Regions from separate parts of the Acinetobacter baumannii genome, predicted to be linked through region 4. Evidence: predicted binding sites of a transcription regulator. Region 4 holds the regulator's gene; each other region holds the start of a gene.
What was found. The regulator PhoB, encoded in region 4, activates phosphate uptake and scavenging genes when phosphate is short. The targets are predictions, from matches to a motif close to TGTCATNAANCTGTCATAA.
Positions count from the first base shown of each region.

Region 1: a site for PhoB is predicted at 3,478-3,496, ahead of GO593_RS15995 (porin). Genes of this name have one in related genera too.
Region 2: a site for PhoB is predicted at 4,655-4,673, ahead of GO593_RS00295 (NAD(+) kinase). Genes of this name have one in related genera too.
Region 3: a site for PhoB is predicted at 5,438-5,456, ahead of GO593_RS11215 (inorganic phosphate transporter). Genes of this name have one in related genera too.

Region 1 is NZ_CP046654.1:3,339,179-3,346,764, forward strand. It holds gene GO593_RS15975 (ABC transporter permease) at 1-7, shown strand, start outside; gene GO593_RS15980 (DUF2797 domain-containing protein) at 58-927, opposite strand; gene GO593_RS15985 (DUF6231 family protein) at 967-1,428, shown strand; gene GO593_RS15990 (YidB family protein) at 1,528-2,118, shown strand; gene GO593_RS15995 (porin) at 2,228-3,334, opposite strand; gene GO593_RS16000 (HIT family protein) at 3,590-4,003, opposite strand; gene GO593_RS16005 (YARHG domain-containing protein) at 4,022-4,291, opposite strand; gene GO593_RS16010 (GFA family protein) at 4,556-4,981, shown strand; gene GO593_RS16015 (hypothetical protein) at 5,112-5,312, shown strand; gene GO593_RS16020 (hypothetical protein) at 5,812-6,036, shown strand; gene GO593_RS16025 (TonB C-terminal domain-containing protein) at 6,215-6,589, shown strand; gene GO593_RS16030 (class I SAM-dependent methyltransferase) at 6,762-7,529, shown strand.
Region 2 is NZ_CP046654.1:48,162-55,747, forward strand. It holds gene GO593_RS00275 (acyl-CoA dehydrogenase family protein) at 1-127, opposite strand, end outside; gene GO593_RS00280 (dicarboxylate/amino acid:cation symporter) at 291-1,649, opposite strand; gene GO593_RS00285 (glycosyl transferase family protein) at 2,149-3,159, shown strand; gene GO593_RS00290 (YeaC family protein) at 3,357-3,629, opposite strand; gene GO593_RS00295 (NAD(+) kinase) at 3,626-4,534, opposite strand; gene mrcB (penicillin-binding protein 1B) at 4,720-7,116, shown strand; gene GO593_RS00305 (tetratricopeptide repeat protein) at 7,137-7,586, shown strand, end outside.
Region 3 is NZ_CP046654.1:2,361,724-2,369,309, reverse strand. It holds gene GO593_RS11230 (hypothetical protein) at 1-131, shown strand, start outside; gene GO593_RS11225 (hypothetical protein) at 668-2,215, shown strand; gene GO593_RS11220 (D-serine ammonia-lyase) at 2,259-3,593, opposite strand; gene GO593_RS11215 (inorganic phosphate transporter) at 3,760-5,391, opposite strand; gene metH (methionine synthase) at 5,854-7,586, shown strand, end outside.
Region 4 is NZ_CP046654.1:1,205,606-1,213,191, forward strand. It holds gene GO593_RS05690 (SDR family NAD(P)-dependent oxidoreductase) at 1-818, opposite strand, end outside; gene GO593_RS05695 (TetR/AcrR family transcriptional regulator) at 1,015-1,686, shown strand; gene phoB (phosphate regulon transcriptional regulator PhoB) at 1,942-2,652, shown strand; gene phoR (phosphate regulon sensor histidine kinase PhoR) at 2,662-4,020, shown strand; gene GO593_RS05710 (alpha/beta fold hydrolase) at 4,089-5,285, opposite strand; gene asd (archaetidylserine decarboxylase) at 5,505-6,356, opposite strand; gene GO593_RS05720 (sulfurtransferase) at 6,353-7,201, opposite strand; gene pncB (nicotinate phosphoribosyltransferase) at 7,352-7,586, opposite strand, start outside.

The DNA of each region.
Region 1 (7,586 bases), 1.8 Mb from region 4:
ATCTTAATTATATTGATTAAAAAGCCCCATTTTTATGGGGCTTTTTTAAATCGACTTTTATGCACGTACAATCAGCTCGTAACCTGTATATTTACGGATATTAATAACACCAATATCAAAAATTAAATATTGGCCCTTAATACCTTGCAATACTCCACGAATTTTTGGTGTTTTATCTAAGTTTAAAGACTTAATTTTTTCAGGATATTGTTCAACTGGGTAAACAAACTCACGTGGCAATTCATTTTCTAGTAATTCAACCGTTTCGTTAAATTCAAGATCTTGGCTAAATTCTTCACGAATAGTTTGAATTTTAGGAGCGAATTCTTCAATTAACTGATCACGTTGTTCAATCAAATTTAGAGGCTCAGCTTCGCCTTTGAGAAGTTTACGCCAATCTGTCTTATCCGCAATTAAGGAACCAAACATGGTTTCAAGCTGACCAGATAAACGACGTGAACCAACTTTTAAAATAGGTAAGGCTTGAGTTGCCCCTTGATCTAACCAACGACCAGGCATATGGCTAACACGAGTAATACCTACTTTTAAAGCACTTGAATTTGCCAAATACACAATATGAGGCTGAAAACATACGCTGTGCGCAAAGTCATCTTCACGGCATGTACCCAAATGGTAGTGGCATGTTTCAGGTTTCATAATGCAAAGGTCACATTCCGCTTTTGTTTTAAAGCATTTAAAGCAGTGGCCTTGCGAGTAAGACTTTGGTGTTTTAGCACCACAAGAGGTGCAATAAATATTACCTGTCCATTCGATTTCTAGTTCTTGTCCTAAATTAAAAGGAAGATCAATTTCTGAACGGTCTAATACAAATTTGTATTCAACATTTGCCTTGGTTGTCTGTTGATCAGTTACACTAGCATCTTTTAGGCCTGCATGCATTTTATGGCAAATGCCTTGTAGTTCCATAAAGTTTAAACTCACATCTTTCAATTAAGGGTTGCAGTTATGGCTGAACAAAATGTCATCACTTCTATGCTAGACGATTTATCAAACGAACAGCCTATTCATACTGCACTTTGTATTGGCCAGAAAATTGACCAGAATAACGCAATTCAATGGCACTATTTTACCGTAACTGAGCTGTTAAGTCTGCCTTTTACTCAGCGTTATGATTTGGGTTTTGTATTGTTTGATACTGACGAAATGCAGGACATCAGCGATGTGCAAAAATCACAATTATTAGTAAAGCTAAGAGATTTATTAGCAAAACGAATTGTTGTCGTGAGCAAACGCAGTGATGAACAACTTCTGCGTTCTTTAGGTTTTACCCAACTTATTGATAAGACTTTACATGATAGTGATTTTGCTTTATGGCAATTTAATATTTTGACCTATAAGCATGTCCCAGACTGGTTTAATTCAAAATTTTGGGCAAATCCGGAAAATTGGAATAAATTCCGTTGGTAAAAGACCTTGCAATCTCTTTCAAAATTTAACAATTTGATTTTTGCTGTCTTAACAAAAAAACGCGTATGCTCATGTATAAACCATACATAAGAGTTACTCATGACAAATTTAAGCAACATTGTAGAAGTTTTGGCTAAGCAAGCTTTAGGTGGGAATCAGCAAGCGTCAGGTCAAGGTGGTTTAGGTGGAATTTTAGGTTCTGTATTAGGACAAATGGGTGGTAATACTTCATCTGGTGCCCAAGGTGGTCTTGGTGGAGTATTGGGTTCTGTATTAGGACAAGTCACTGGTAATAACAACACACCTCAAGCTGGTGGTGGTGTGCAAAGTTTATTAATTGCAGTGGTACCTTTAATCTTAGGTTGGGTTCAGCAACAAGGTGGCTTACAAGCTGCTCTTGAGAAATTAAAAGGCGCTGGCTTAGGTAGCCAAGTTCAAAGTTGGGTTGATCCAAATCAAAGTAATAGTGAAGTTCCGACCCAGCAATTACAAAGTCTGTTTAATCCAGCAGACATTGAACAAGTTGCTCAGCAAGCTCAAGCACCAAAAGAGCAAGTTTATGGTGCAATCGCTTCTGTCTTACCTCAGGTCATTGATTCTTTAACACCTCAAGGTGAGAGTACAGATCATCAAGAAGCTAACCAAGATATTCAAAATGTGATGAATCTTGTAAGTGGTTTCTTAAAATAAAATATAAATTTTTTAAAAGCCGATATTTTTGTATCGGCTTTTTTTGTTGGCATAACAAAATAAAAGGGCATAAGCCCTTTTATTTTAGATCTGAATCGAACATAACTGATTAGAAGTTATATTCAATACCAGTACCTACAACAGTTTGTTTGTCGTCGTCGTTCAACCAGTCACGTTTTTGTTGAGCAACGATACCGTAGAAGCGAGCTTGTTTATTGATTTGATAATCAAGACCTAAACCATACAAGTCAATTTTACGATCTGCCTGACCACTTACTTGTGTTTCAGCAGAAGCATATTCTGCTTTTACTTTAAGTTTAGTGTTAGGAATTTTATAAGCAGCAGTTACCGCGTATGCTTCTTCTTCTAAACCACGGTAAGCTTTACCAGCTTTATCGATTGAACCATCTGATTTATATGTTTGACCATATGCAGTCAAATCATCAGTAGGTTCAGCATGTTGCCATAAAGCACCTACTACAAAACCAGATTTAGCAATGTCATAAGAACCAGTTACACGGTAAGCGTCTGTATAAACATCTTTCAAACCGTAAGCAGCATATTTACCTTTGATACCGAAATCACCAGCAGCAGCGATTGCTAAACCTAAGTCTTTATTTTCATAACCTAGAGAAGTTGAAACTGAATCGAAGCTATCATTTTTGCTGTCTTTACCAGTTTCGCCTTTTTTGCTATCAGAAGTGCTTTCACCAGTTTGAGCCATGATATTGAATGTTAAACCAGCTAATAATTTAGGGTCTAATTCAAAACCAACTACGTTATCTAAACGGTTTTCACCGTACATAATATTTGTAATATCTAAACGTGTGTCATCGTTAAAGATGTCTTGGTTGCTACCAGCAGAGGTTTTGAAGTAAGAGTCATATTTACCTACTTTTAACGTACCGACGCCTTCAGTTTTTAAACCAATAAAACGGTTACGGGCGCTAAGGTCAGTATCTGAACCAGAACCGTCAGTAGAAATTGCCCATTCAGCTAAATAAACAGCAGATAGCTTATCAGTCAACTTCTCTTCACCTTTTACCCCAATACGAGAAGAGTTTGAGTTAACTTCGGTAACGTCACTTTTACCATCGAAATTTTTGTTGTCAACTTGGTTAATGGAAACGTTTAGTTTGCCGTACAAAGTTGGCGCTGCTTGCACCGCGTTTACGCTCAAAGTTGCAACTGCGGCAGCGAGAAGCAATTTCTTCATTGAGATTTCTCCAAAAGGTATTTTTTAAATGGCGTATGCCTAGCTAACTTTTATTTTTTAGTTGGCTTATGTACAAAAAGTTACAGAAGCTCACCAACTTGCTAAGAAGTATCTGTAAACTTTGTGACAATGGAGTGAAGAAGAAATGACAGTTTTATGACAATTAAAAATTGGAAATACTTTATTTTCTTTTGATTTTATTACACTTTTTAAATAAAAAAAGCGGAGTTTAAACTCCGCTTTTATCTCTTAAAATCAAAGTGCTGCTTTAATTTTCTCAGCCAAATCTTTGATTTTATCTTGGTCTCCTAATTGCGCCGCATGTTTGCCAAGTTGGTGAACATTTGTCGGAATTAGATGAAAATGAACATGAGGGACAGTTTGTCCAGCAGCTGCTCCTGATAACTGCATGAGCACAATTCCATCCAAATTTAATGCAGTTTCCATTGCCTTAGCAATTTTTTGCACGATCTGGATGGTATAAGCTGCCGCTTCAGGAGGTAAATCAAGTAAAGTTACTGCAGGAGTTTTTGGAATAACTAATGCATGACCATCGGCTTGGGGCATAATATCCATAAAAGCTAGAACTTGATCATCTTCATAGAGTTTTATCGCTGGAAGTTCACCACGTAAAATTTTTGCGAAGATATTTTGATCATCATATGCCATGTATTATTCCTTTAAATACTATTTACATTTCAATTCTTTTTGACGTTCTTTAATTGCGTCTAGACGTTGCTGCTCTTTATCAGAGAATTTTGGCTTAGTCGTATGACAGTTTTCATTACCATATTTTTCTTTAGCATCTTGGTCTTTAAAACAAAAGCCTTTTGACGCATAAATCAAATTGTAATCATCTTGCAATTTTTGACATTCTTGCTCAGGTGTTGCAGCTTGGGCACTGAAACCGGCAAGGGTCACCATTCCAGCGAATACCGCAACCATTAATTTATTCATGAGCTTTTCCTCAGTTAAAGGTATGAACCTGTACTCAATATAAGGTTTATTCCCAATATTTCAATGACTATTAATTACTCAAGTGTTATTTAAAGTCACATTTCACCTTATAATATAAAAAAGCTTTATATATCAAGATCTTTTTTATAATCTGTTTTAAATCAAAAGATTAGATATATTTTATATTAAACAATTAAAATATATACTTAACCAATATTTAAAGTCATGATTAAAATTTTTATAGTAATGAAATAAGTACGTTATATGATTAACATCGGTTCTTGTTTATGCCATAAAGTAAAATTCTCTGTACCTTGTGAAATCAAAACGGTTTATCACTGCCATTGCAGCTTATGCCGAAAACAAACAGGTACTGGAGCGAATGCCGCTACTTTAGTAAAAGAAAATCAGTTTAATTGGTTGATGGGTAAGGAATATGTGGCTACCTATAAAAAAGAAACTGGTTTTACTTCATCATTTTGTAATAGATGTGGTTCGCCTGTCCCTAATAAAATTAATGGTACAAACTATATGTGGATACCGTTGGGGCTTCTCGAACAACCGTTTAAACCAGATTTAAAACTTAATTTTTGTATAGAGTCAAAACATGATTGGGTTGTGTTAGGGGATGCTCATAAAAACTTTGCACATTTACCTGAGTTAGAAGAGTTTTTAAAATATTTTGAATAACACTATTTAACTTTTTATATATTTTAATAATTTTTAAGTATTCTTTACATAAATGATGTGTGTTCACTGTTGAATATATCCGATATTTATTTGAGCATGAAATCACATAGCTTAAAAAAGGATGGTTCACATGATAGATGAAGAAAAGCCTTTAAATTTTGAAGATGATGACGAGCCTCTTGATTTTGAAGATGAAGAATTCATAGACGATAAAAAAGAGGACGAAATGTATAACTCGATTACTAAGGATGGCTCTAGTGTCGATCCTGCTGATGATGGGACACGACATATTCGTCCTGAAGACGGCGATCCGATTGAAATTGATGAGTAAATGCATCAGTTTAAAAAAGATTAGTCTTTTTAATCTTTAAGTATAAGTGTAATATCCGAGCGCTGTCACAAACAGCAAAAAGTCCTGAATGATCAGCGCAAAAAATCAAAAAGGGTAAAGCCTGCTTACAAAGCGGGCTTTTTTTGTATTTATAAAAATCCAGACTAAAGAAAGTAAGTAAACGCTTTTAAGAAAATAATTAATTTTTCAAAAAATATTTAGCAGATGAGAAGAACAGATACAAATACCTAGTGTTTGTAATGTGCATTTAAGAGGAGTACAAAGGTAAATAACAAAAATAAGAAAAGTAAAAAGATCATAAGTTAAACATATCATTAAATTATTTAGGTATTTTACACAATTTAACACTTTATGCAAATTACTTTACATTTCATTGAGTTTTTGTAAAGAATTGGCTTAGTCTCAATCGTTTTAAAAATGTGACAATCAGTGGATAATTTGTTAGATTGTTTGATTTTTATAATAACAGGTGAGACAGATGAAGAGATTGTTACTTGTATTGGCTACAGGATTTGGTTTAGATGGGTGTGCATCGTTAACACAAAAAGCAGATGAAAATTATATTACTAAATCACCTGTTACTCCGGTCAATACTGCCTTTAATGGCACTAAAGTACTTGAACATGGAATTTTTACTGAGCAGGATATTGCTGATATGCCTGAACACTCAAGTATAAATTCACGTTATAAAATATCTTTTTAAAACGATGCTGAAAATTATAATTAAATAGTTAAACTAAATAATCCTCGTAAATTAGCTAAAATCTAGAATTTGCTAAGAATATATTTAGTAGTAGCTATTTAGCATAAAACCACCATTTAGGTGGTTTTTAAAAAGATAAAATGTTAAATTTTAATCGTTGAAAAAATTGGTTTTATAAATGAAAAACGTCATTATTTTAACTTCTATATTGTTATTAAGTGGGTGCACAATTAATTCTAAGTTATTATCACCAGCAAAAAGTGATGATGACAAAATTATTGTAGAAGCAGAAAAGTACAAGCAACAATATCAAAAAAAGATCTTTAAAATTTGGAATGTTCCGCCTTCTTCAGTGGGAATGAGTGCTAGCGTTAAAGTCTTTTTAAGTGATACTGGTGAGATTGAGCAAATTATTTTTCTAGATAAAGAAGACCAAAAGTTTAAGTCGAGTATTGAAAAGGCGATATGGCGTGCAAGTCCCTTTGTTTTACCTTCTAATCCGGAAGTTAGAAAACAAGTAAGAAAGTTTAATATTAAATTTACTGCAAAGTAATTTTAAATATGAACTTAGCCTTACATTAAAAAACCACCATATGGTGGTTTTTTATTAAGAATTGATAGAGATACAAATTATAACTTTATTTTATTAATTATTGAAAAACTAATCATTATTTTTTATCTACTTTTTCTTTTATGGTTAACTCATCAAAGAAGAGGAATAAGCCATGTTGAATCAACATGAGATAAATTTAAAACAGTATCAAAATAAATCTTTAAGTTATTTGAATAGCACAGCTCATTCTGAAGGGGTCGAGTTTGATAAATTGATTAAAGAAATTGATGAATATCCAAATGCCGTTGTTTTAGATTTAGGTTGCGGTGGTGGTCATGTAGCTTATAACGTTGCTCGCCATGCAGATCTGGTTTTTGCTTATGATTTATCTCATGAAATGCTCGATACAGTGTCAAAAGCTGCCAATGCTCGAAAAATAAAAAATATTTTTGTACAACAAGGCATTGCTGAAGATATGCCTTTTACTGATGAACAATTTGATGTAATCATTAGTCGATATTCTGCCCATCATTGGCAGCATGTCCCAACAGCAATGAAAGAAATAAATCGTGTATTAAAGCCAAATGGCACTGTTATTTTTGTTGATATTATTAGCTCAAGTTTCCCTATTTTAGATACATTTTTACAGACTATAGAAGTGATTCGAGACCCTAGTCATGTAAGAAATTACAGTATTAAAGACTGGGTTCACTTTATTGAAGATGCTGGTTTTGAATTAACAATTTTAGAAAAACAAACCCTCAAACTAGATTTTGATAGTTGGGTACAGCGCATGAAGACACCTGAAGATCAAATAAAAACGCTTAAGTATCTCCAAGAAAATGCAGCAGATGTTGTTAAAAAGTATTTTAATATTCAAAAAGATGGAAGTTTTGAAAGTAAGGTCGGGTACTTTGTATTTAAAAAACTATCCTTCTAGTGAGTCTAAGCTTGGGTTTGTTTTCATAGAGAAAGCGTTAGATAAAAGCCCTCATAT
Region 2 (7,586 bases), 1.2 Mb from region 4:
GAGACCAAACTGAACGTGGCATAATTCCTTCACGTTCCCATTGGTCATAATGTGGAGCAATATGCTCATTCATAAAACGTTTAAAATTATCACGGAATAATTCTAAATCTGCATCATATGCCAACATAATATTTTCCTTCGGCTTTATTGTTTTATCGAATCTCATTGCTGTGCATGCTAATCATTTTTTACACAACTGTCATGGCTTAGCTGCTCATTTAAACTGTACTTTTCAGTCAGCCAATAAAAAAGGAAGCCAAAGCTTCCTTTTTTATATAGGTAGATCTGAATTAATCTAAACCTTCTGCAACCTGAGGATTTTTTGGAGCCAACATTTTTCTGTCAACTTCATCTGGGTTGTTTAAAGCATCATTGAGCTTATCTTTATCTAAAGCACCCACCCATTTTGCAACTACAATCGTTGCCAAAGAGTTACCAACAAGATTGGTTAAAGCACGTGCTTCTGACATGAAGCGGTCAATACCTAAAATCAATGCCAAACCAGCTACCGGAATATGTCCTACTGCAGATAAAGTTGCTGCCATAACAATAAAGCCAGAGCCTGTTACACCCGCTGCACCTTTAGATGAGATTAGGAGTACCAACAACAAAGTAATTTGATGTTGAATATCAAGCTGTGTATTCGTTGCCTGAGCAATAAAGATTGCAGCCATAGTCAAATAGATTGATGTACCATCAAGGTTAAATGAATAACCTGTTGGAATAACTAAACCAACAACCGACTTTTCACAACCTGCAATTTCGAGTTTACGTAACATGCGAGGCAAAACAGATTCAGAAGAAGATGTACCAAGTACAATTAATAGTTCTTCACGAATCAGGCGAATCATTTTCAGAATACTGAATCCACTAATGCGGCTGATTGTACCCAAAATAAAGAAAATAAAGAGTAAACACGTAATATAGAAGCAGATAATGAGCTGGCCTAACTGTACCAGTGAACCTACACCATATTTACCGATAGTAAACGCCATTGCCCCAAATGCACCAATTGGCGCAAGCTTCATAATCATATTCACAATGTTAAAGAACACGTGTGCAATTTGATCAATTAACTTTAAAACTGGGCGTCCTGCATCACCTAACTTATGAAGCGCGAAACCAAATAGGATTGCAAAAAGAAGGACCTGTAAGATTTCACCATTTGCAAATGCACCAACCACCGTATCCGGGATGATGTGCATCAAGAAATCAATGGTAGATTGTGACTCACCAGAAGTGACGTATTTTTGGATACCTGAAGTGTCCAGAGTTGCAGGATCAACATTCATTCCTACGCCTGGCTTTGCAATGTTAATCACCACAAGGCCAATCAGAAGCGCGATTGTTGAAACGATCTCGAAGTATAACAACGCAACACCGCCAGTTTTACCAACTGACTTCATGCTTTCCATACCAGCAATACCACTTACTACTGTACAGAAAATAACAGGTGCGATGATCATTTTAATCAAACGAATAAAAGCATCACCTAATGGCTTGAGTTGCTCACCTAAACCTGGAATATGTTGTTCAACACCATTAACAATTTGCGTTGTACTTGGTGAGAAATGCCCTACCAAAACACCCGCAATAATCGCAATAATCACTTGAAAATAAAGTGATTTATAAATCGGTTTTTTAGCCATAACTTTACTTCAATCTATATTTCCAAGTCCGTTGGAAATATCAAAATGAAACGTCTATTCTTTACGAATACACAGCCCTAACCTTTCACATGAACACCGCAAAAGGGAAACGGTTTTTTAGAAACAAAAAACCTTCCTACTACCTCAATGAAAACAAAAAACTGTTTTCTAAAACAGGAGAATACCTGAAGTTTCTAACTACTTTGAGTAGCTAGAAATAACCTCTTACTTTTTCAATAAAAAGCTGAAGATATAGGAGAATCACAGAAAATTATGATATGAGTGCTCAAAAAAGCACATGAAGTTTACTCGAATTAAATAACGATTCGATTAAAATTTTGGCTAATACGCACAAAAAATACTCATGCAACCTTAAGACTTTAGTATGAGAAACACTTTTGATATTTTTTCATCAGTTTTTTATGTCATATTGATAAGTCCTTGTAGACATTTCATTTTGAGCTGCCTACTCCCCTTATTTTTACTGTTTTGAATTGCCATGAATACTAAACGTAATATCTATAAAGATGCTGAACATCCCTTTGCTCAATATGTCCGTATTTTAGGTAAGGGGAAAACTGGATCTCGCTCACTGAGTTATGAAGAAGCCTATCAGGCTTTTACTATGATTTTAAAAGGCGAAGTTCTTGACGTTCAGTTGGGTGCTTTTTTAATGTTGCTACGTGTTAAAGAAGAATCGATTGATGAACTTGCAGGTTTTGTACAAGCCACCAAAGACCAGCTTCATTTTGCACCTTTAGAAGTTGACTTAGATTGGTCATCTTATGCTGGTAAACGTAAACATTATCCTTGGTTTTTATTAGCGGCTCTTACCCTTGCTCATCACGGTTATAAAATCGTAATGCATGGCGCTTCCGGACATACCATTAACCGAATTTATACCGAACAAGTTTTGGGATATTTAGATTATAAAATTTGCCATTCTGAACAAGAAGTTCGCACCCAATTGGCAGAACAAAATTTCGCTTACCTACCCTTAGAAGTAATTTCACCAGTTTTAAGCGAACTGATTTCTCTAAGAAATGTCATGGGATTGCGTTCGCCTATTCATACTTTAGCCCGTTTAATTAATCCTTTTAACGCTAAGGCCACCTTACAAGCTATATTCCATCCCGCTTACAGAACTTCACATCAGCATAGTGCACTTCGCTTAGGCTATCAAAATAGCGCAGTTATTAAGGGCGAAGGCGGCGAATTCGAGCGAAACCCAGACGCGAAAACGCTGATTTGTGGTATTAAAAATGGTGAACTCTATGAGCATGAGTTGCCAAAGCTTACGCCTGAACGTAGCCCAATTGAAGAAGAGTTAGACTTAGCAACCTTTAAAGCTGTCTGGCTTGGTCAACAGCATCATGAATATGGGGAAATGGCCGTAACAGAAACCATGGGTATTGCGTTATATACCATGGGCGTGGTTTCTAATTTCGAGGAAGCGATGCACAAAGCAAAAGTATTATGGGAAACACGAAATACAAACTCAGAAGGCTAAATATAGTCCATACAGCCTTATATAGCATGTTTTTCCTATATCACTGCATATAGGCTTTTATTACTTTTGAAGGATCAAAAGTAACCAAAAATCCTCTGTATCACTGACGATACTTCCTTGTATCGCAGTGATACGGGCGACATCCATGTCGCCTACACGATAGCAAATACTAACTAAGATTTATTCTAAAAGTGATTTTAAACAAAACGAATCGGTTTAAATTCAGGCTCATGCTTGTGATGATCATCTTCACAAACCTCACCCTCTTCTTTAGTACCACGGTCAATATAACCACTACGTTGTTCTTCTGGTAAGTTCTTTAACTCCCAAGCAATAACAGCTTGCATACATGTTTCACGCTGTTCTTTCGTTAAAGCAACACCATTTGGCCATTTACCAATTTCTACTGCTGTTTTTAAACGCTCTACAATCTCAGGGTTTAAAACAGATAGCATTTGTTCAATATTCATGATTCATCTCTTTGAAAAGATTCAAAATCTTGGTTCCAACCCAATTTGGTACGACAAGCCATATAGAAATCATAACCAGGTGGGTGTAATAAACTTAATTTAAATGGGTGTTTGCGGATGTGCAAACTATCACCGACATTGAGAGAGACACTATGTTGTCCATCTGCACTTACCATCGGTAATACCCGATTTTCGCGAATGACGATTTTAATTTCACTTTGCCCACCAACTACGATCGGGCGTGAAGATAATGTATGGGGATGCATAGGAACTAATGCAATAGCATCCATACTTGGATGTAAAATTGGACCACCACCTGATAAAGCATAAGCAGTTGAACCGGTTGGTGTCGAAACAATTAAACCATCACTATGCTGGCGATAAACATATTGCCCATCGATATTGAGTTCAAAATCGATCATATGTACCGACTTACCAGAGTGTAGTACGACGTCATTTAAAGCAATTGCATCATAAATGACTTCACCATTAGTACGTACTTCCATTTCAAGCAAGAAACGGCGATCAAGCTGGAAATGACCTTGTAAAACCTGATCAAGCTTAAAAATAGCTTCCGAAGGCTTAATATCGGTTAAAAAACCTAAACGTCCACGGTTAATCCCGATTACAGGCGTATTGTAGCGCACTAAAGCTCTGGCTGCATGAAGCAATGAACCGTCACCGCCTACAACAATCACCAGATCAGCGACTTCACCTAATAAGTGACGACTAACGACTTGCGCATGATCATAGGGCACTAATTCGGCAGTTTCCTGATCAAAAATGGGGTTTAGGCCTAAACTTAGCAAATGGTCATGAATTAAACATAGTGTTTCTACAACTGATGATTTATCTGGTCGACCAATTAACCCGACGTTTCTGAAGGACTTATGTGAAATTTGCACGAATGAGTAAGCTCCGCTGCGATTCTACGCTATCATAACATTAACCAGATTAATTTAAAAAAACATAACAACAAGATACTGTAAAATTCAATCTAAGTTTTCCATTTATTCACAGTTTTATCATTGCAAATTGATGACAAGCTATCGCATCATTAACGCATTGTTTAGGGTTTTATCTCATTTATATGAAGTTTGAACGTGGTATCGGTTTCTTCGCGCTAATTTTTTCCATTTTGGTGATTGGTGCTTTTATTGCTCTTAGTATCTATCTGATTCGTTTAGATAATATTATACGTGAAAAATTTGAAGGACAACGCTGGGACATTCCGGCCAAGGTGTTTGCTCGACCTTTGGAAATTTATAATAATGCGCCAATTACTCAAGCAAATTTCACCCAAGAATTAAAATTACTAGGTTACAAAACTTCAAGTAATTATGACAAGTCTGGAACCTATGTTGCTCAAGGCAGCAACATGTATGTCCATACACGTGGTTTCGACTATGGCGACAGCATAGAGCCTGAACAGGTTTTAGAACTGAGTTTTGCAAATGACCAAGTTGTAGAAGTTCGCAGTACAAAACCTTCATCAACTGGAGTTGCCCGTTTAGAACCTTTATTAATTGGGGGCATTTATCCTCAACATAATGAAGACCGCGTTTTGATTAAGCTTAATAGTGTTCCTAAACCACTTATTGAAGCTTTAATTTCTACAGAAGACCGTAACTTTTATCATCACCACGGTATTTCGATTCGTGGTACAGCACGTGCTTTGGTAAGTAATGTAACTGGAGGACGTCGCCAAGGTGGTTCGACCCTCACCCAACAGTTAGTCAAAAACTTCTATCTAACCCCTGAACGCACACTTAAACGTAAAGTTAATGAAGCATTAATGGCTTTACTTATTGAGTTGCATTACAGCAAAGATGAAATTTTAGAAGCATATTTAAATGAAGTGAATTTAGGCCAAAACGGTAACTATTCAATCAATGGTTATGGATTGGCCTCTCAGTTTTATTTTGGTTTACCACTACGTGAGCTTAATGTTGCACAACAAGCTTATTTAGTTGGTTTGGTTCAAGGTCCATCTTTATATAACCCTTGGAAAAACCCCGAAGGGGCAAAAAATCGTCGCGATACAGTATTAAATAACATGCGTGTCATGGGGTATTTAACTCAAGCAGAGTATGAAACTGAAATTGCGCGCCCTTTAAATGTTCTAAGCAAGCCAAGCCTAGGTCCAGCAAAATTCCCTGACTTTTTAGATATTGTGCGTCGTCAATTACGTACCGAATATCAGGAAAGTGATTTAACCAATCAAGGATTACGTATTTTTACGACCTTGGACCCAATTGCTCAAACACAAGTTCAAAATGCTTTTAAAGCTTCTGTAGAGCGCTTAGCTAATAGCAACCCTGCTCGCTTGAAAAACCTGCAAGGGGCTGTACTGATTGCCCATCCTGAAAATGGCGAATTAATTGCAGCTGTCGGGTCAACACAAGACTTTACCGGCTTTAACCGAGCCTTAGATGCAAAACGCCAAGTCGGTTCTTTATTGAAACCTGTCATTTATTTGAGCGCAATTGAATCTGGACGTTATAACTGGGCAAGCCAGATTGAAGACGCTCCAATCAGTGTTCCAGTAGATGGCGGTAAAAGTTGGACACCGAAGAACTATAGCGGCGGTGGTCATGGAATTGTGAGTTTAAGTGAAGCCTTAGCAAATTCTTATAACCTTTCTGCTGTGCGCTTAGGTCAAGAGTTTGGGTTATCTACATTTACCAACAACTTAAGAAAATTTGGTGTTGAATCGACAATCCCGGCCTACCCTTCTATTTTCCTGGGTGCAGTTAATATGTCACCAATGGAAGTACTGGGTATTTATGAAAACTTTGCTACAGGCGGTTTCAAATATCCGACTCGTGCGATTCGTTCTGTTGTAGATGCAAATGGACGTTTACTTGATCGTTATGGTCTAAACGTACAACAAACCATTGATCCATCTGTCGGTTATATCATGAACTATGGTTTACAACAGGTCATGTCATCAGGTACAGGACGTGCAGCCTATAACAGCTTATCTCCAGCTTTAAAATTAGCGGGTAAATCAGGTACGACTAACGATACACGTGACTCATGGTTTGCCGGCTATTCAGGTAATCATGTTGCAGTAGTATGGTTAGGTTTAGATGACAATAAAGTAACTGGTTTAACAGGTTCATCTGGTGCATTACCAGTATGGATTAATGTGATGAAACAATTACGCCAGACACCAGTAAACTTACGTCAACCAGACTCTGTACAGTGGCAATGGATTGACCGTGCATCGGGTGACTTATCGGCACAAGCTTGTGATGGTGCCGTGTATATTCCAATGCTAGCGCATACAGTCCCACATCGTGCTACGCCATGTGGAGCACCGTATTATCAAGTTGATCCAACATATACGCCACAAAGTGATAACACAATTCCTGAGCCTCAGGATGATAATACCGACAGTTATATTCGTGAAAGTGAAAACCAGATGGAACAAGATCTGTCGAATAACACACGAATCATTTCAAGTGGTAGTTATAACAACTAAGCGTTAACAGGAAACAGGATATGTTAAAGAAAGGTGTTTTTTATATTGGTGCTGTACTTATGGTCGGCTGTACAACTTTACCAGATCATTCAGCTCCAAAAGAGAAAACACCTCCTGTTTCTGAAAAGAAGAAGTCCGAGTCCTCATCTGGTGTAAAAATTACACCTTATGATCATCCGGAAATTCAACGTAAAAGTTTACAAGTGATTGTTCCTCAGCAGAAAAAGCCGCAACGCTTTGATGATGACGGAAGCCAGTTACCCGCTTTTAAAACTTTAATGCAAAAAACCGAGCAGGCTTACAAAAACCAACAATGGTCCGAGGCTGAGCGCTACGCTCTTCAAGCACAGCGTTTAGCGCCACAGGCAGCCGAGACCTATTTATTTCTGGCATTAACTGCAAATCATAAACAGCAATATTCTAACGCTGAGTCTCTTGCAAGACGTGGTTTAAGCTTTGCGCAGAGTCAA
Region 3 (7,586 bases), 1.2 Mb from region 4:
TCACAATGTCATTATCAGCCTGTGCAGTACATACACCTGAGGGTAGTATTGTGATTGATCCTGACTCTCCGTATTACGGACACCCAGGAGGTTTTTGCCCACCTGGACAGGCGAAAAAAGGACGTTGTTAGAAGTACTCTTTTAAAGTCATTAGATAGAGACTTCTATTAAATGATGAACTGAATACCGAAATGGAGGGTTCCAGCCCAAAATTAGATGGGATGAAACTAGAAAATTATGGTGTAAAAAATCACCATATCCCCAAGATTTTTAAAAGACAATCTTACGTTGTCTTCTATCTAGTTTCACCCCAATTCTTTCTTATTTCGTTTGACTTTTCTGATCATTTAATAAAAAAGTCTAGTTTTTACTCATCGTTGTATCTTTTTATTGATACATTTTGATCATTTTACCTTCAGGTCAAACCTGATGAATTCGCTCTATACAAAATAACTATTTATGTAACGTAAGTCTATAAAAATGTTCTAAAAATGTGAAAAAAAATGAAGGTAAAATGCGATGTAATTATCATAAAAAATGACTCATCTTATATTCATCACAAAAATATTGAATTTTATTTTGGCAGTTATTGCCACACGTTTCTTTTCGTTGGCATAGATAATGTATACACCTGTATATTAACCTTATCGTACAAGCGAGATATTTTATGTCCAGCCAGAGTTCAGCCGAAGGTCTACAATTTCCGATTCACGCCTCGATCAAAAAGCAAAGCACGTCTCTTACAGGCCAAGAGATTTTGTCAGAAGCTTTATCTATTGTAGATAATAAAACTGCTCAACAGATTTTGGCTGAAAAAAATTGGCGAAAAAATTATCCTATTTACTTTAAGGCACTTGTTAAGCACGGAATTACTAACAGCAATAATCCAATTACCATTGCAAAACAGGGATTGCATAAGGCTCATCATCTTTTTGATTATTACCGCGATGGTAAACACTATCTTTTAAAAGATGCTCTACACATCCCCACTTCTACACCTTTAAATACAGTAAAATTTAAAGGCGAAAGTGAAGCTGCACCAGAATGGTATGTTCCATATAAAGGCCAAAAACTGAGCGGGCAAAGCTTACTTGACCAAATTCAAAAATGGGAAAATGCAGGTATTATTGAACCAAGCCATGCTAAGGCTTTACGTGAAGCTGCTGCTCATCCTGAATGGTTTGATTTATCTGACCGTACGATGGTGTTATTTGGTGCAGCCTCAGAAGCAGGACCATTACCTTGGCTAGCAAAATGGAAAGCGAATATTGTTGCAATAGATTTACCAAACCCACGAGTTTGGGGGAAAATTCTAAATACAATCCAGCAAGGAAACGCAACGCTTATTGCACCAAGTATTGAAAAAATTGACTCTTCGGCAAAAGCTTCAGCATTGAGAGATAAATTGGGTGCCAATTTATTAACGCAAATACCAGAAATTGCCCAGTGGTTAGTTCAATTTCCTCAAAAATTAGACTTGGCTGCTATTGCTTATTTAGACGGCGAAAAACATGTCCGTGTTTCTATGGCAATGGACAGTATTATGCAATATGTGAGTGAACATAAACCTGATACAAGCTTAATGTTTATGTGTACGCCAACCGATGTTTATGCAGTACCTAAAGAAGTTGCAGAAGCTGCTCAAGAGAAATTTAAATCTCGTTCACAACTACAAAAAATGGCTGTGAAAGGTGTTTCTACACTCTCACTCAAACGTTTTTTCCAAGCACCTTATCAAGATTTGATTACTAGCGAAAATGGCAAAACTTATGGTATTGCAGACTGTTTGGTAGTTGAACAAGGGCCAAACTACGCTTTGGCAAAACGTATTCAACAATGGCGTGCGACACTTGCCCGTCATCAAGGTCAACGTGTAAGTATTAATATTGCACCATCTACCACAACTCATTCGGTCACAAAGAATCCACTCCTTAAAGCTGCTTTTAATGGCGCAGAACTTTTTGATGTAGAAGCATTTAGTCCAGAAACCACAAATGCGATTATGGCGGCGTTATGGATTCATGACTTAAGAAATGATTCTTCTGTCGCAAACCCTGAAACCGTACTCGACCATCCTCTAGAGTTGATGATGGAGGGTGCTAACCATGGCGGTTTATGGCGTGTGGCTTATTTGGCACGCACAGCTCTTCCTTTTGCTGCTATCTATGGCTTTGCAGCCGAGAAATTTCCATTTAGGAAATTTTCTAAAAAATAATGAAGTTGAAAGCCCAATTTTAGAATTGGGCTTTTTTGTGCAATTAATTGCTTTGGCTATGCGTTAAATACTTCTGCATTTCATCAGGTGGAACCATTCCTCCTCCTGTCGCCCATACCACATGTGTCGCATGTTGTAACTTTTCAGCTGACAATTGATGCAAGGCCAAATAATCAGGAGTAGTTTGCACATAATATGGCCCCATCATGCCTGCCGCTGCCGAGGGCTCAACTTGAATATTCTCAGTTTGATTTAAAAGCGCAATGAGTTCATATAAACATTCATCATGAATGGTGTAGTAACCGTCAATTAACTGCTGCATAGCACGTCCGACAAAACCAGAAGCACGGCCAACAGCTAATCCATCTGCAGCAGTGATGTTGTCTAAACCAATGTCATTTACTGAAATCTGATCATGCAGGCCTGTATAAACACCAAGTAACATACACGGAGAATGGGTAGGCTCTGCAAATATACAATGTACATGCTCACCAAAAGCAAGTTTTAACCCAAAGCTCACCCCACCAGGACCGCCCCCTACTCCGCATGGCAAATATACAAATAAGGGATGATCTGCATCGACTTTAATTTGCTTTTGTTCAAACTGTTGTTTTAAACGCAAACCTGCAACTGCATAACCTAAAAATAAAGTAGTCGAATTCTCATCATCAATAAAAAAACAAAATGGGTCCTGTTCGGCTGCCTTACGTCCTTCTTCTACAGCAACTCCGTAATCACTGGCATATTCCACCACATTTACACCAAGTGAACGTAGCTTATCTTTCTTCCATTGCCTTGCATCGGCAGACATGTGTACCGACACTCTAAACCCAAGCTTCGCGCTCATAATACCGATTGATAAACCAAGGTTACCGGTAGAACCTACTGCAATTTGATATTTGGAAAAAAATGTTCGAAATGAGTCTTGGTCTAATTTACTGTAATCATCTTCTAACTTGAGAAGTCCCGCCTCTATGGCTAATTTTTCAGCATGTGCCAATACTTCATAAATACCGCCACGTGCCTTGATTGAACCCGAAATAGGTAAATGGCTATCTTTTTTCAGCCAAAGTTTCCCTGTAAGTGTCTTATGCTTTTGTAGCGATAGAGCTTGTTGCATCTCCGCAATTTCTACTAGTGCTGATTCAATTTTTCCATGCTGAGCTTGAGTTTCAGGAAAGACTTTTGCCAAATAAGGTGCGAAACGCGCTAGCCTTGCTTCTGCTTCTTTTACATCCTGTTCTGTAAGACACACTTTCGCTAGTGCTTCGTTTAAAGGATAACGGTGAGGGTTAAACCAAAATGTTTCTTGATAGGCTTGAAGTGTTTCAATAAGTGGAAATTGTTGTTTTAACTGATCTATTTGAACCGCATTCATAATATATCCTGATATAAAAGTTTAAGCCCAACCTATAAAGCTGTTTTGATGGCCTATAACAACTTATTAATTTATAGATGAATGTACATGAAAAATAGTCTCAACTTTAAAAACTAAACAAATAAAAAAGCCACTGTGAACAGTGGCTTTAATTTTTTAAATGCTTTTATACAAACTGTAAGAATAACCAGTACAAACCACCAGACAAACAGATGGTTGCAGGAAGTGTAAATACCCATGCAGAGAGAATTGTTTTTACAGTATTGAAATTCAGGCCTGATTTATTGGCAACCATAGTACCTGCAACAGCACTATTTAAAACGTGTGTTGTTGAAACCGGCATACCTAAACCATCTGCTGCAGCAATTGTACTCATTGCAACAAGTTCAGCAGACATCCCTTGACCATAAGTCATGTGATGCTTACCAATACGCTCACCGACAGTTACCACAATACGTTTCCAGCCAACCATAGTACCAAGTCCAAGCGCTAATGCGACTGCCACTTTCACCCAGTTTGGAATGTATTGTAAGAATGAATCCAAGCTACTACGATAATCTTTCACAAGCTTTTTCTGTGAGTCATCCATTTTTGGTAAAGCATCTGCCTTATCCAAACGCTTAAACGTCGTTGTGCTCAAATACATGTCATTACGGATTTCGCTAATTGCAGCTTCTGGAATATCTTTTAAGTTGCTATAGCTAGAAACACGCTCACCCAAATGGTCAGTCATGCTTGCCAATGCAGGCACAACTTCAGGCGTTTGTTGCTTGGTTTGAATGTATTTAGTTAAAACCGCACGCGCTTTTTCGTCAGTCAATTCTGGTTGATTTTGGTTTAACAAAACCGCAGTTTGAGAAGAAAGCTGATGGAATGATTGAACCTGCTGTGTATCGAGGTTTTTATTTAATGAATAAGCTAATGGCACCAAACCAACCAAAATCAGCATGATAAGACCCATACCTTTTTGGCCATCATTAGAACCATGTGCAAAACTCACACCTGTACAGGTAAAGATAAGAATTGCGCGAATGATTGCTGGTGGTGGCTTATTCCCTTCAGGTGGCTGGAATAATTCTAATTGGCGTTTGAAAATAGTTTTAACCAACAAGAATACAATTGCCGCAAAAGCAAAACCAATTAAAGGAGAAAATAATAATGCCTTACCTACTTTAATCACCTGATCCATATCAACACCACTGGTCGTTACGCCAGTCGATGCACTCAACAGATGATTCATAATACCCACACCTAAGATTGAACCAATCAAGGTATGAGAGCTAGAAGCAGGAATTCCCAAGAACCAAGTGCCAAGATTCCAAAGAATTGCAGCGATCAACAATGCAAAAACCATTGCAAAGCCAGCACCACTGCCCATGTTCATAATAAGTTCAACTGGAAGCAATGCAATAATGCCATACGCAACAGCACCACTTGCGACCATTACCCCAAGGAAATTACAAAAACCTGCCCACATGACTGCAACCGGTGCAGGCAAAGCATTTGTATAAATAACCGTTGCAACTGCATTAGCAGTGTCATGGAAACCGTTTACAAATTCAAAGCCTAGTGCAATCAAGAGTGCAGTAGATAAAAGAATAACTGAATAAAGGCTTAAAGGTGGAACATGCGCTAAATCAGCACTGACCTGAAACCCAATATAAATAAGTGTTGCAATAATAATCGTCAGAAACACCGGCATAAAAAACTTAGGTGTCGGGACATGTACATTCGTCGATTTTGCTTGCAGGTTTGCCGCAAGTTTTGAATCCGAAACAGGGGGTAGATTAGAATTCATGCAGACGGTAAGAGGATAATAAAATCCTCTGTATTCTTAAATTAAATTATGACAATTATATGACAAAGAGGCGCCTGATGAAGTCAATTTTTTATATTTTGACCTCATTTGATGCACCTTTCCCCGACTGTTTTTATTTTTTTCTTAAAATACAATAATTTAAACCATTAATTATGAGCTCCTTTTGTGCTTATTTTTACAGCAAAAAAATAAATAAAATGACCCATGTGTCTATTTTTCATACAAAGCAACTGTAATATTTCGGCATATTGAGCATGAAATATTTCAATATCATGATCATTTGATGAATATTTCATGAAAATTCTTTTGTTTTTGACATAAAGCGATCTCTTTTTTAACTTTTTAGTCAGCTACACCTGACCTTCGTAGATCATCATTTGTGCTGCTATTCTGTTACAATAGCGCCGCATTTTTAAATTCATATAAAGATCGGGGTTTTCTATGTCTACGCTTGCCACCCTAAAAGCGCTTCTTGCTAAACGCATTCTGATTATTGATGGTGCAATGGGAACCATGATCCAGCGCCATAAATTGGAAGAAGCTGACTACCGTGGTGAGCGTTTTGCTGATTGGGCACATGACTTAAAAGGTAACAATGACCTTTTGGTTTTAACACAGCCTCAAATCATTCAAGGTATTCATGAAGCCTACCTCGATGCTGGTGCAGATATTATTGAAACCAACAGCTTTAACGGCACACGTGTTTCAATGTCTGACTATCACATGGAAGAGCTTGTTCCAGAGATTAACCGTGAAGCAGCACGTTTAGCCAAAGCAGCTTGCGAAAAATATTCGACTCCAGACAAACCGCGTTTTGTGGCAGGTGTACTGGGGCCAACATCTCGTACATGTTCAATCTCTCCAGATGTGAATAACCCTGCTTTTCGTAACATTAGCTTTGATGAACTAAAAGAAAATTATATTGAAGCGACTCATGCACTAATTGAAGGTGGTGCAGACATTATCCTGATTGAAACCGTATTTGATACTTTAAACTGTAAAGCAGCGATTTTTGCAGTCAAAGAAGTCTTTAAACAAATTGGTCGCGAATTACCAATTATGATTTCAGGGACCATTACCGATGCATCAGGCCGTACTTTAACAGGTCAGACAGCGGAAGCTTTCTGGAACTCGGTTCGTCATGGCGATTTGCTTTCAATCGGTTTTAACTGTGCCCTTGGTGCAGATGCCATGCGCCCTCACGTAAAAACCATTTCCGATGTAGCAGATACGTTTGTTTCAGCGCACCCAAATGCAGGCTTACCAAACGCATTTGGTGAATATGACGAAACGCCAGAACAAACGGCAGCATTCTTAAAAGAATTTGCAGAAAGCGGCTTAATCAATATTACTGGTGGTTGCTGTGGTACAACACCAGACCATATCCGCGCGATTGCCAATGCGGTAAAAGATATAGCCCCTCGCCAAGTGCCTGAAACTGTACCTGCTTGTCGTTTGAGTGGTTTAGAACCATTTAATATTTATGATGACTCATTGTTCGTTAACGTGGGTGAACGTACTAACGTTACCGGTTCTAAAAAATTCTTACGTCTCATTCGTGAAGAGAACTTTGCCGAAGCTTTAGAAGTTGCACAGCAACAAGTCGAAGCTGGCGCACAGATTATTGACATTAACATGGATGAAGGGATGCTCGATTCGCAAAATGCGATGGTGCATTTCTTAAACCTTGTAGCATCCGAACCTGACATTTCACGTGTACCGATCATGATTGACTCATCAAAATGGGAAATCATTGAAGCCGGCTTAAAATGCGTACAAGGTAAACCGGTTGTTAACTCAATTTCCTTAAAAGAAGGTTATGACGAGTTTGTTGAAAAGGCCCGCCTCTGCCGTCAATATGGTGCTGCAATTATTGTGATGGCCTTTGACGAAGTAGGTCAGGCCGACACTGCTGAACGTAAACGTGAAATCTGTAAGCGCTCTTATGACATTTTAGTAAACGAAGTAGGCTTCCCTGCTGAAGATATTATTTTTGACCCGAACGTATTTGCAGTTGCGACTGGTATTGAAGAACATAACAACTACGCAGTCGATTTTATTGAAGCAACGGGCTGGATTAAACAGAACTTACCGCATGCCATGATTTCTGGCGGTGTGTCTAACGTTTCGTTCTCATTCCGTGGTAATGAGCCAGTTCGTGAAGCCATTCACTC
Region 4 (7,586 bases):
GTTACAATGGTTGAAGCACGTTGATATCCCGTTGGGAATAAACGCTGGAATGCATCCAGAATTTTTGCATCGCTACCGATGAGTAAACGGCGTTTATTTTTCAAAACTGCATCTAAAATTTGACGAGCTGCTTCCTCTGGTGGGGTACGCAATAACTTGTCAAAGTTTTGAATCGATTTAGTTGGGTCCATACCCAAACTACTCAAGCTATCACTCATTTTTGCAGCTTTAGCGATATTGGTACGAATACCGCCCGGATGTACACATAGCGAACTTACGCCGCATTTTTCAATATCTAATTCTTGACGCAATGACTCAGTAAAACCGCGTACCGCAAATTTAGTTGCATTATAGCCAGACTGGGTTGGCTGAGCCGTTAAACCAAATAAGCTAGAAATATTAATAATATGGCCATCTTGTGTTTGCTTAATGAACGGTAAGAATTCTTTAGTACCGTAAACCACGCCCCAGAAGTTAATTCCCACAATCCACTCTAAATCTTCGTAGGTTGCGCCTTCTACAGTTGAGCCTAAAGCTACACCAGCATTGTTAAAAATCAGGTTAACACAGCCATGATCTTGAACAGTTTCCTGTGCCCACTGCCTTACAGCCTCACGGTCAGAAACATCTAACTTCTTGGTTGTTACAGTAATGTTACTGTACGGTTTTAATAGCTCAACAGTTTTCTCTAAGCCCTTTTCATTAATGTCACTTAATGAAAGATGGCAGCCCTGCTTTGCCAGAAGAATTGCTAATTGTTGCCCAATGCCAGAACCCGCACCCGTAATTGCAGCGACTTTGTTTTTAAAATTTTTCATTGTCCATCCTTTGTTTTTCGATTTGCACAACTGGTTCATTGCATGTGCAATTTAGACTCTTTCAATATAATTTTGACAATATACATTGTCAATATAGTACACTGTAATTTCAGATAGATTGGCACAATTCTGCTGACGGCTTTATCATAGGGCTCATATTTGCCGAAAAACCGATAAATTAGGAAACCATTTATTTATGGCGACAAACGACTCAACCAGTAAAAAGAAAACAAAAACTGTGAGTAAAGAACGTCAGTTCAAAGGGTTATCTCTGTCTGAGCGCAAAGAGGCACGCCGCGAAAAACTCATTGAAGCCGGTATTGCAACTTATGGAACCCTTGGCTTTTTTTCCGTGACGGTAAAAGATGTGTGCCAAGAAGCAAAACTCACCGAACGTTATTTTTATGAATCATTTAAAAAGAGTGAAGATTTATTCCAGACTATCTTTTTAAAAATGATTGAAGAATTACAGCAAAACTTGATGCAAGCCGTCATTAAAGCGGCTCCAGATCCTGAGCAAATGGTCGATGCTGGTTTACGTGCTCTACTGAGTACTTTAAAAGACGACCCTCGTTTGGCTCGTATTGTGTATGTCGATGCAATTTTGGTCCAAGAATTACATAATCAAGCCACCATTCAGGAAACTCTCGCCCAGTTTGATCGTATGATTCAAGCTTTTGTGATGCTAACCATGCCGCAAATCCAGCATAACGAAAATGAACTCTCATTAATCGCTACTGGTTTAAATGGATACGTGACACAAATTGCCGTTCGATGGGTGATGGGCGGGTTTAAGCAGTCTCTAGAGCAAGTTTTAGCGGCCTGCCGTATCGTTTTTTTAGCTTTGCTCGCGAAAGTTTCAAAATAATATTAAAGTTTTTTGACACTGTTTTTATTTTAAAAACCTCGTTTGAGATAAGCTTGTAACACACTGAATGGTTTTAAGAAAATTTATACCTACCTGTCATCATTTGGTCATGCGCTTGCCGTATTTTTGTCACAAATTATTGCTAAATTCGTTTTTATAGACTTTTCTGCAATGAAATTGTCATAATTAATCTTTGTAATAAGCCTGTCATAACTACAAAACGGTTCACCGTTAAAATCTACAAGGTATTACGCTGTGAAAGATGACTATATTTTAATTGTCGATGATGAGCTTCCTATCCGCGAAATGATCCATACCTCTTTGGACATGGCAGGCTTTCAGTGTTTACAGGCAGAAGATGCCAAACAGGCTCATCAAATTATCGTCGACCAACGTCCGGCGCTTATCTTGCTCGATTGGATGTTACCCGGGGGCGTAAGTGGGGTCGACTTATGTCGCCGTTTAAAACGAGATGAAAACTTAGCAGAAATTCCTGTCATTATGTTGACCGCTCGCGGTGAAGAAGACCACAAAGTACAAGGCCTGGATGCTGGTGCAGATGACTATATGACCAAACCATTTTCAACCCGTGAACTGGTTTCTCGTATTAAAGCTGTTCTACGCCGCGCAAATGCATTAAGCGGTGAAAAAACAATTGATGCCAATGGTTTAATTCTTGATCCTGTAAGCCAACGCGTAAGCTTTGGTAACAGTATTTTAGATATGGGACCAACAGAATACCGTCTGCTTGCATTTTTTATGACCCATCCGGAACGTGCCTATACACGTGCCCAGTTGCTCGATCAGGTGTGGGGCGGTAATGTATACATCGAAGATCGTACCATCGATGTGCATATCCGTCGTTTGCGTAAAGTCTTAGAACCTTTTGGTGTAGACCGATTTGTTCAGACTGTACGTGGTACAGGTTATCGTTTCTCAACACGTGCAGATTTAGCCGCAGGTTAACCAAAATTTATGTATGAACCCTACCCCGTCCCCGAACAGGTACGTGAACAAAAGCTTTCCCGCTACAGTAGTTTATGGACGTTTGCTAAACAAGATTTACGACTTTTATTATTTTTCCTGATTATTGCAGGTTTAGTCGGTTTAGGAATTGGGTATTTCTGGAGCTGTATTTTTATTGCCTTTGTGGTGTTTTTTACACTTCAGTTGCGTTCTTTATATTTGGTCAATGACTGGATTGCCAATAATCCATACGATGTCCCTCCGAACCTCAACGGAATTTGGGGGGCATTATTATTTAACGTTTACCGTGCCCAGCGCCAAGAACGTATCGTTCAAGCGGAAATGGTAGGACTTATTGACCGCGCTCAATCTTCATTAGTTGCACTCGCCGAAGCGGTAGTCTTGATTGATGATCAACATCAAATTGAATGGTGGAACCCAGCCGCAGAGCGTTTACTAGGAATTAGTCCACTTGACCGTGGTCGCAACTTATTAACCATTTTGCGCCAGCCAACTTTTATTGAATATTTTAACAATATTGATCAGGCACCCGATGGGATTAAACTCCATTCAAATCTTGATGATGACCGTTATGTACAGGTTAAGCTCACACGATTTGGTGGGGAAAGTCGCTTACTTGTGGCATACGATGTAACGCGTATGCATAACCTTGAGCAAATGCGTAAAGACTTTGTTGATAATATTTCACATGAACTTCGTACGCCATTAACCGTACTCAGTGGTTATATCGAGACATTTACCGATCAGGAAGATATTAGCCCACGCTGGAAACGTGCATTTGACCAGATGCAATCTCAAACCAAGCGTATGAATGCGTTGGTCAATGATTTACTGCTGTTATCTAATTTAGAAAATAATAAGAAAATTGCAAAAAATCAGATTATTGAAATGCCGAGCTTAATGAATCAATTGTTTGATGATGCTCAGGCCTACAATGCCGATTATGGACACACGCTCAATTTACACATTGATAGCCACTGTGACCTGATTGGTTCTGACATGGAAATTGCCAGTGCATTTAGTAATCTAATTACCAATGCCATTAAGTACACGCCAAAAGGCGGAACCATTACCATTGGCTGGCATGATGATGGTGAACATGCTTACTTTAGCGTGCAAGATACAGGCATCGGGATTAACCCTAAACATTTGCCACGACTGACTGAACGCTTCTATCGTGTTGATAGCGACCGAAGTCGTCAAACAGGTGGTACAGGTTTAGGCTTAGCAATTGTAAAACATGTGCTGATGCAACACGGCGCTTATTTAGATGTGCAGTCTAAAGAAAACGAAGGATCAACATTTACCGCTGTTTTTCCAAAAGAAAGACTATATAACATGACCTAAAGTTGCCCTCTCACATTTAAAAAGCCGACTAATGAAAAGTCGGCTTTTTTGTATGATTTAAACCCAATTTACTTAAAATTAGAGCAATACGATTTTGTCTGATTTTTCTCTATTACGTTTAAAAAACTAGTTGCAAAAGTATTGCTCTGGCGTAATGCATCACGGTGATCACCACCATCAATCGTTTGATAAATAGTTGGTTTTTTTAATTTACATAGCTGTTGATAATAAGCAGATGTCCCTCTAGGGTCGACTAAATGATCTTTAGAGCCTTGAACAATCATTAATGGCACGGTCGGCACCATATTTTCAATGGACTGCTTTTTAAGATAAGCCAAAAGAGGTTTTAAGTCTGCGTTAGGGCGAAATATGCTAGAAGGAGACTTCTTCAAATCAGATTGAAGTTCAGATAAACAACGACTGCGCGCTTGAGTTAGCACCGTATTCATTTCTGGACTGACTAGGTTTTCAGGAACAATGCTTGGTTCTGCTGCTTGTGCTCCCAATAACACAATTGGGAAAAATGCTACCACACTTGGTTCTGGGTTTGGATTACTCTGCACATATTCTGCAATGCCTTCATATTGATAGCCGCCTGGCGCAAGAGCGATTGCCCCTTTTAAATCTAGTTCGGGAGCATCTTTTTGACCATAAGCCGCCACTGTAATAGCAGCAGCCCCGCCTTGACTATGCCCCATCACCAACCACTGTTTATTAAAGCTCTTGGGCTTAAGCAAATGCAATGCACGCACTGCATCTACTACTGTATGTAATTGGCTCTTTGCATTCATATAAGGATGTGCACCTAAAGTACCCAGACCTTGATAATCAGGTGCGACTACTGCATAGCCTCGTGCAAGCCAACCATCTAACGCTTTTGAAGCAACTTCCTGATATGAATGAACTGGTCCACCGGCATAATCACCCGAAGGTGCACAAGTATCGGCTACTCCTGTTGTACCATGCGCCCAAGCTAGTACGGGCCAGCCATTTTTTGATGGTGTTCCTTTCGGTAATAAAATAAACGCTGAGGCAACGATAGGCTCGTTATTCACACCTCGACTACGATAATTTACTAATAAGCGCTGATCTGCATGCAGAAATAAATCCGTCACATCTTGTTGCGCTATAGAAAGTATTGAGCCCGGTTTTTCACTCACAATTTGCTTACTCAAATCTGTAATTGGAGCAGCCATAGCAGAACCAGATATCAAACAAATACTGCTAAATAAAATTTTTAATAAAGAATTACTTTTTCTAATCAAGGGATTACTCCTCTACTTTCTAATCATCATTTCAAATTAGTTTTATAAAAAATATGCCCCCTATTGCATATAAAGAACCTAACAAGAGGCAAATGAAAGAACTCACATACCAACATAGATGACTATTCCCACTAAATCTAGACTTTAAGCTTAGAAATGCCAATCCATAGAAAATAAAAAAAGAGAGCAAAAGCTCTCTTTTTTAAATCTATTGATGGGTTAAAGCGTATGGCCCATACGTTCGCCCATGACAACAACGGACTCGGCTTTATAACGTTTTTCCCACTCGATTTTATCTTTTTCAAATAAAATAATTGCAGTAGAACCTAAATAAAAACGTCCAAGCTCAGCACCTTTCTCTAACTTCAACTCATGATGCTGTAATTCAATACGACCCGATGGTTTTACTTTACCTGTTGCCACAGTTTCAATACCTGCCACAATCATAGCGCCAACCAAAACAACGGCCATACGACCAAGCTCAGTATCAAACAAACAAACCATACGCTCATTACGGGCAAATAATCCCGGTACATTTTCAGCAGTCACCTGATTTACTGAAAATAACTCACCCGGTACATATAACGTTTCAGTTAATGTGCCTGAAAATGGCATATGAACACGGTGATAATCACGTGGAGAAAGATAAACCGTTGCAAACTCACCTTCTTGGAAAGGCTGAGCAAGTTGTGGATCGCCAATTAACTTTTCTACAGAGAAACTTTGGCCTTTTGCTTGAAATACTTCGCCCGCAGTGATTTTACCAATTTGAGAAATCGCGCCATCCGCTGGTGAAACAATACTATCCGGATTTTCATCAACTAAACGTACGCCGTCTTTCAATGCACGGGTAAAGAAATCATTAAAAGATTTATATTTCAGTGCATTGCCTTGTTCAGCAATCGATAAATCAATGCCGTATTTGGTTTTAAATGCATGAATAACAGCAGCTTTTAAAATTGGATTTTCACTTGCAGCAACTTTGCCCACTACACGACTTAACTGATGCTGAGGAACAAGATTTTGTGCCTTAATAAATAATTCTTTTTTTAAGCGAGATGTAAAACTCAAGACGGCGATTCTCCAGTAATGATAGGACTATCGAGGCGATTGCCCCATTCACTCCACGCACCATCATAGGCTTTTGCTTCCCAACCTAAAAGTCTAGCCAGAATATAAGCCAAACCAGAACGGTGATGTGACTGGCAGTATACGACTACAGGTTGTTTTAAATCGAACCCAAGTTGTTCAAGACGCTGCCGCGTGCGTTCAAGCGGATGCAATTTTAGATGATTTTGACGATTAAGTGCAGTACTCCATTCAAAATGGAGGGCATTTGGAATGTGACCACCGCGTCGCGCTGCTAAACGGACGCCACTATATTCATCACTGGTTCTGCAATCCCACAATTGCACACTTTCTTGCTCAACTTGTTTGCGTAGTTCTTCATAGTTCACTCGGAACTGAGCAGCATGTGATAAATCGATCTGAATTAAGTTATCAACTCGAGGTAATTCTTCAACCTCGGCTGTGGTGGGTAAACCTGCACCAAGCCATGCATGAATTCCGCCATTAATTAAACTTGTACGGGTAAAACCTAAGCAATGGAGATTCCAGATTAAACGCCCTGCCCATGCTCCACCTTCATCATCATAGACCACCACGTGGTGATTTGGTGAAATATTCAATTTTTCAATTAACGCTTGTAAACCTGCTTCATCCGGTAAAACACCTGTTGCTTCTTCATGTTGAGCAACTAACCATTTAGGCTGTAAGTGAATAGCATGCGGAACATGGAGTTGCTCATAAACTGATGCACGGCTCAAATCAACAATACGGATATATTCATTGCCTAAATAAGGCACTAACTCTTCTGCTTCTATTAATAAATCGAGTTTAAAATCAGGGAGTGTCATCGTCATGGTTACTTTTTATACCAGCTTAATTTCATCTTAGCATAAGCTTATATCTATCAAACTCTGATTTTCTGCTAGTGTTTAGCAGAAAATCAGATATTAAAATTCTCAAGTCTTAAGTGGCTGCCAAGCGCTTAAGCTCTATTGTAATTAAATTGCTTCATCCAGCTCTTCGATTTGGAAAACCTGACGTAAATAGGCCAAGAATGTATCGTTATCAGTCATGGTTTTGCCAGGGCTGTCCGAAATTTTAGCAACAGACTGACCATTACACTCAACCAGTTTCAATACAATATTGAGCGGTGTTTGGCCCATGTCATTGGTCAAATTAGTACCAATACCGAAACTCACCTGGAAACGGTCTTTGAAATATTGATGTAGCTCC